Regions from separate parts of the Pseudarthrobacter sp. AB1 genome, predicted to be linked through region 1. Evidence: riboswitches for the same ligand, from Rfam matches in the RefSeq annotation. Region 1 holds a riboswitch; the other holds the start of a gene.
What was found. Region 1 has a riboswitch for S-adenosylmethionine ahead of DAD99_RS02275 (homoserine O-acetyltransferase). Riboswitches for the same ligand answer to the same signal wherever they lie in the genome.
Positions count from the first base shown of each region.

Region 2: linked by a shared signal. The riboswitch ahead of DAD99_RS15825 (aminotransferase class V-fold PLP-dependent enzyme) and the one ahead of DAD99_RS02275 (homoserine O-acetyltransferase) in region 1 are both predicted to bind S-adenosylmethionine.

Region 1 covers NZ_PZKO01000008.1:23,322-26,587, reverse strand. Annotated here, with positions in the region: gene DAD99_RS02285 (VOC family protein) at 1-217, opposite strand, end outside; gene DAD99_RS02280 (bifunctional o-acetylhomoserine/o-acetylserine sulfhydrylase) at 421-1,773, shown strand; SAM riboswitch class IV at 1,842-1,956, shown strand; gene DAD99_RS02275 (homoserine O-acetyltransferase) at 1,969-3,084, shown strand; gene DAD99_RS02270 (hypothetical protein) at 3,089-3,266, opposite strand, start outside.
Region 2 covers NZ_PZKO01000057.1:31,180-34,445, reverse strand. Annotated here, with positions in the region: gene rsgA (ribosome small subunit-dependent GTPase A) at 1-419, shown strand, start outside; gene hisN (histidinol-phosphatase) at 472-1,284, shown strand; SAM riboswitch class IV at 1,441-1,554, shown strand; gene DAD99_RS15825 (aminotransferase class V-fold PLP-dependent enzyme) at 1,590-3,029, shown strand; gene DAD99_RS15820 (class I SAM-dependent methyltransferase) at 3,139-3,266, shown strand, end outside.

The DNA of each region.
Region 1 (3,266 bases):
CTTGCCCGAAGGGTGCCTTGTCCGATGCCGGGTGGTTCAGGACCTCCACAACTTCCAGGTATTTGTGGCCGGCGAGGGGAATAATCATGTTCCGGGTTCCAAACCGGGGGTGCACCCCGCCCTTCACGGCTTCAACGCCGAGGGCGGACGAAATACGTTCGGTGGTGGCAACGAGGCCATCTTGTTCACAGGCGTAAGAGACGTGATCCATGCGCATGCCATCATCTTGGCACTTTGTGATCCGGCTCTCAGCTAAGGGTAGCCTTACCGGAATCCTCTGCGTCACGAGTGGACATTCCGCCGGAAAGCGGGAGGAGACCGGCCGGCTGACCACCTTCGTCACAATCCTGTTCCCGTCTGGGAAAGTCTTCCTACACTGAACGCAACCGAGCTGTGCCACACCACGTCAAGGAGCATTGAATGTCGAACGCATGGTCTTTCGAAACCCGCCAGATCCACGCTGGCCAGGAACCGGACAGCGCCACCGGCGCGAGGGCGCTCCCGATTTACCAGACGACGTCGTTCGTCTTCCCGAGCGCGGAAAGCGCCGCCAACCGGTTTGCCCTCGCGGAGCTCGCGCCGATCTACACTAGAATCGGCAACCCCACGCAGGATGCCGTGGAACAGCGGATTGCCAGCCTTGAGGGCGGGGTCGCTGCCCTGCTGCTGAGCTCGGGACAGGCCGCTGAAGCCTTTGCCATCCTGAACATCGCCGAAGCCGGGGATCACATCGTGGCCAGCCCCAGCCTGTACGGCGGGACGTACAACCTCCTGGCGCACACCCTCAAGAAGTTCGGCATATCCGTCACGTTTGTGGCTGACCCGGACAACCTCGACCAGTGGCGCGATGCCGTCCAGCCCAACACCAAGCTCTTCTTCGGCGAAGTGGTCTCCAACCCGCGTCAGGACGTGCTGGACATTGAAGGCGTGTCCGAGGTAGCTCACGAGGCCGGCGTTCCCCTGATTGTGGACAACACGCTGTCCACCCCCTACCTCATCCGCCCGCTCGAATGGGGCGCGGACATTGTGGTCCACTCCGCCACCAAGTATCTGGGCGGGCATGGCTCGGCCATAGCCGGGGTGATTGTGGACTCGGGGAACTTCGACTTCGGCGCGGAGCCGGAACGGTTCCCGGGCTTCAGCACCCCGGACCCCACCTACAACGGGCTGGTGTATGCCCGGGACCTTGGGGCCGGCGGAGCCCTCGGTGCCAACCTGTCCTACATCCTTAAGGCCCGGGTGCAGCTTCTGCGCGACCTCGGCTCGGCAGTGTCACCGTTCAACGCATTCCTCATCGCCCAGGGCCTGGAGACCCTGAGCCTGCGGGTGGAGCGTCACGTGGCCAATGCAATGGACGTTGCCCAGTGGCTTGAGGCAAGGGACGACGTCGAATCCGTCGCCTATGCAGGGCTGTCCTCCAGCCCCTGGTATGAGCGCGGCCGCAAATACGGCCCCAAAGGCACCGGTGCGGTGGTCTCATTCAACCTTGCCGGCGGCGCGGAGGCCGGGAAGCGCTTCGTGGATGCCTTGGAACTGCACTCCCACGTTGCGAACATCGGGGACGTCCGTTCACTGGTGATCCACCCGGCATCAACCACGCACAGCCAGCTCTCGCCGGAGCAGCAGGTCATCGCTGGGGTCACGCCGGGACTTGTCCGCCTGTCCGTGGGCATCGAACACATTGATGACATCATGGCCGACCTGGAGGCCGGGTTCCGGGCGGCCAAGGGTGCGGCGGACCCTAACAAAGACGCGGCGGCCCCGCAGGAGTAGGGCTTCCGCGAAGTCACAACCAGTCACACGCTTAGCAATAGACCGGGGCTGTTCGTACACTCGAAGCAGGTCATGAGTGCCAGCGACAGCCCCGGCTTGCTGGCCGGCAACCCTCTTTTGCGGCGGGGTGCCCCGGGTGAGGACCTGGCCTGCCGGTCAATTGACGGTGGGCAAGCGCATAGAAAAGGTCCTTCCATGACGATTACGATTTCCCGTACTGCAGCCCCCGGAAACGGCGTGGTCCGTTACGCCAGCGTCGGCGGACTTGAGCTCGAAGCCGGCGGTTTCCTCCCGGATGTCACCCTTGGCTATGAAACGTGGGGAACCCTCAACGCGGACGGCTCCAACGCCGTCCTGATTGAACACGCCCTGACCGGCAGCACGCACGTGACGCGCGGCGACAGCGACGAGCCCGGCTGGTGGGAGCAACTGGCCGGACCAGGTGCGCCGGTGGACACCGACCGGTTCTTTGTGGTCTCCATCAACATTGTGGGTGGCTGTTACGGCTCCACCGGGCCATCCTCGGTTGCCCCCGACGGCAAGCCATGGGGGTCGCGGTTTCCTTTGGTAACGCTGCGGGACACCACGGCGGCTGAGGCCAGGCTGGCTGACCAGCTGGGCATCCCGAGCTGGTACGCCGTGCTGGGCGGTTCCATGGGCGGCGCGCGGGCATTGGAATGGGCGGTCACCTACCCGGAACGGGTCCAGCGGTGCGCAGTTATCTCGATCGGTGCCGCCAGCACGGCCGAACAGATCGCGTTCGCCCAGGCGCAGACGCTCGCCATCCGCCAGGACAGCAATTTTAACGACGGCGACTATTATGGCGGTCCGCTGCCGGAGGACGGGCTGGCCCTGGCACGGCGCATTGCGCACATCACCTATCGCTCCGCAGCGGAATTCGATGGGCGCTTCGGCCGGTCGGCCCAGCACCCGGAATCGCCGTTCCAGGCGGCAGCGCTGGGGGAGCGGGGCCGCTACCAGGTGGAAAGCTATCTGGACCACCAAGGCAAAAAGCTGGTGCGGCGCTTTGATGCCAACAGCTACATCGCCATCACCGACGCCCTTATGAGCCACGACGTCTGCCGCGGGCGGGGTTCCCTGGACGAGGCCTTGGGCCGGGCTACCGCCAGGTTCTTCGTGGCCGCCGTGGACAGTGACCGGCTGTATTTCCCGTCCCAGTCCCGTGAACTGGCTGACGCGCTCCCGGGTGACGTGGACGTGCACGTCATTGAGGCTCCGATCGGCCACGACGGCTTCCTGACCGAGATTGGCCAGCTGGGCCGCCAGCTCCGGAATACGTTCCTGATCTAAGCAGTTAGCCGTTCATGATGTCGGAGCGGCGCTTCATATACTCCTCCATGGCCAGCTCGCCGCTGCTGTACTGCTGGTCGAGTTCGGCCAGTTTCCGGGCCCGGTATCCCTGCGGGCCCGACGGCGGCAGGGGAATGCCAGGGGCGGCAGGCTGCTTCGGTGCTTCCGCGCGCTGATCCGGC
Region 2 (3,266 bases), on a different contig from region 1:
GCGTGGGCAAATCCACCATGGTCAATGCGCTCACCGGGGCCGAACGGGCTACCGGTGGCGTGAACGCGGTGACAGGCCGCGGCCGCCACACGTCGTCGTCGGCCCTTGCCCTGAAACTGACCGGCGCCCCCGCCGGTAGCTGGATCATCGACACTCCTGGCATCCGCTCGTTCGGCCTGGCCCACGTGGATCCGGACCGGATACTAAGGTCCTTCCCGGACCTGGAACCGGGCACGGATGCCTGCGAGCGTGGTTGCAAGCACAACACCGCGGCCGTCAACTGCGGCGTGGATTCCTGGGTGGCGGCCGGTCAAGCGGGCCCCACCGGCCCGGCCCGGCTCGCGTCCCTGCGGCGGCTGCTCGGCACTGATCCGCGCCTGGTGGGCCAGGAAACCAAGGAACTAGGCAGCATCGGCTAGACGGAACGCCGATGTCCCCAACCCTGCGGTCCGGAGACGGTAGTTTGGAACCATGATCCAACCCGCTTCGAGCTACAACGATGACTTGCGCCTTGCCCATGTGCTGGCAGATTCCGTGGATGACCAGACCATGAGCCGCTTCAAGGCACTGGACCTCCGCATCGAGACCAAGCCGGACCTGACGCCGGTTACGGACGCGGACAAGTCCGCGGAGGAAGCCATCCGCGGCCAGCTGTCCCGCTCGCGTCCCCGCGACGCCGTGCTGGGCGAGGAATTCGGCAGCTCGGGCCATGGCTCCCGCCGCTGGATCATTGATCCCATCGACGGCACCAAGAACTTTGTCCGCGGCGTCCCGGTGTGGGCCACCCTGATCGCCCTCGTGGACGAAGGTGAACCCGTGGTGGGAGTGGTCAGCGCGCCCGCACTGGGCAAGCGCTGGTGGGCCGCCAAGGGTTCCGGCGCGTACATGGGCAAGTCCCTCGCCGCCGCAACGCGGCTCCGGGTCTCGGACGTCTCCAAGCTTTCGGATGCCTCCCTGTCCTACTCCAGCCTGGGCGGCTGGAAGGAGCGCGGCAATCTGGATGAGTTCCTGGGCCTGACCGAGGACGTGTGGCGCACGCGCGCCTACGGCGATTTCTGGTCCTACTGCATGGTGGCCGAAGGTTCCGTGGACATCGCCTGCGAGCCCGAACTGAACCTCTACGACATGGCTGCCCTCGTGCCCATCGTGGTGGAAGCCGGCGGCCGCTTCACCTCTTTGGAGGGACAGGACGGGCCGTTCGGCGGAAACGCCCTGGCCACGAACTCCATCCTGCACTCAGAGGTGCTCAAGCGGCTGAACCCGGACCTGGACGATCTCCTCTAGGCACTTTCTTCGAATTATCGACGGCGGACGCCCCCTCAAGGGGGCGTCCGCCGTCGTATCTTCGACAAATGCGCGATTCCTCAAACGCGCGTAACAAAGTCCTTAACATTGGGCTGGCTTCCTTTGTGCAGCGGCAGATGTTCTACGCTCTTAACAGGTCACGAGTGCCAGCGCTAAACCCCGGTTTGCTGGCCGGCAACCCTCCATTCGCGGTGGGGTGCCCCGGGTGACGACCAGGCCGGTCCGGAATGGACACGGCAAGCGCGGATTCCCGGTACGGGGAGTCCTTTTAGAGTGAGGTCTCCGTGACAACTGCCACCGTCTCCCCCAACACTGTTTCTCCCAGCAACGCCGCCCCCGCCAACGCCGCTGCGCTGATCCACGATGCCGCCGCCATCGCCGGGCGCCCCCTTTCTGCCGTCACCGGCGCGGAAATCCAGGCACCGTTGATCCAGGGCGGCCATGTCCGCTACGCAAACCTGGACTACGGCGCATCCGCTCCTGCCCTCTCCGTGGTGTCCGCCTACCTCAACGAGATCCTGCCGTTTTACGCCAGCGTCCACCGAGGCGCGGGCTTTGCGTCCCAGATCAGCACCTCCGTGTACGAGAACGCCCGGAACGTCGTCCGCGACTTTGTGGGCGGGCGCCCGGACGACTCCGTCATCTTCACCCGGAACACCACCGACTCGCTGAACCTGCTGGCGGGTTGCCTGCCGGCGACGGACGGACGGCCGAATGGCGATGTCCTTTATCTGGACATCGAGCACCACGCCAACCTCCTGCCGTGGCAGGGCGTCCCGCACCGCAGCGTCGTCGCCGCGGACACCATCGTAGGGACCCTTGAGGTCCTGCGCGCCGAACTTGAGCAGGGCAACGTCAGTCTCCTCGCGGTGACGGGCGCCTCCAACGTCACCGGGGAGATCCTCCCGGTCAAGGCCCTGGCCGCCCTCGCCCATGAGTACGGGGCGCGGATCGTGGTGGACGCCGCGCAGTTGGCGCCGCACCGGCGCATCAATATCAGCACCGACGACGTCGACTACCTCGCCTTCTCCGGCCACAAGCTCTACGCGCCCTTCGGCTCCGGGGTCCTGGTGGGCCGCACGGACTGGCTCGACGCCGGTACTCCCCACCTGGCCGGCGGCGGCGCCGTCCGCGAGGCCAAGCTCGACGGCGTCAGCTGGGCCACCGGCCCGGCCCGGCACGAGGGCGGCTCCCCCAACGTCCTGGGTGCGGCTACCCTGGCACGCGCCACCCAGGTCATCGCATCCTTGGACCAGGACCGCTGGCACGCCCACGAATCGGCCATCCGGTCATTCCTGGTGGACGGGCTCGGGAAGATCGACGGCGTCACCGTGCACCAGATCTTCTCGGATACGGACGCTGACACCGGCACCATCGGCGTGGTGAACTTCTCCGTGGCAGGGTACGACGCCGGACTCGTTGCCGCCTACCTGTCGGCCGAGCATGGCGTGGGCCTCCGGGACGGTCGCTTCTGCGCGCACCCGCTCCTCAAGCGCCTTGGCCTTCCCTCCGGTTCGCTGCGGGCCAGCTTCGGCGTAGGCTCCCGACTGGAGGACGCCCAACGGCTCCTCGCAGGCCTGGAACAGCTCCGCCGGACCGGACTGGGCTGGGACTACGTGGTGGACGCGGGCCGCTGGGTTCCGGCCAACGACACCCGCACCTACCCGCACTGGGCTCCCAACACGCCGGGCACCGCCGGCGCGGCTCCGTGCCTTGACGACTGACTGACGCTTCCTCCCCTGGTTCCTGACCTGGCTGCCGCCTGACCCAGCGGCTGCCGCCCATGCGGTAAATTCGAAGGATACCGATGGGCACAGTTGAAGGAGGCCGCGCGTGGCACGGGGTGGCCCCAGAATTGAGCACGGACGCCGCCTGGAACTCGGACAGAGTTTCCAGGACGGCGGCGAACACTACCAGCGCGTACGCCCTGGATACCCTGCCTACTCAGCGGACTGGCTGAT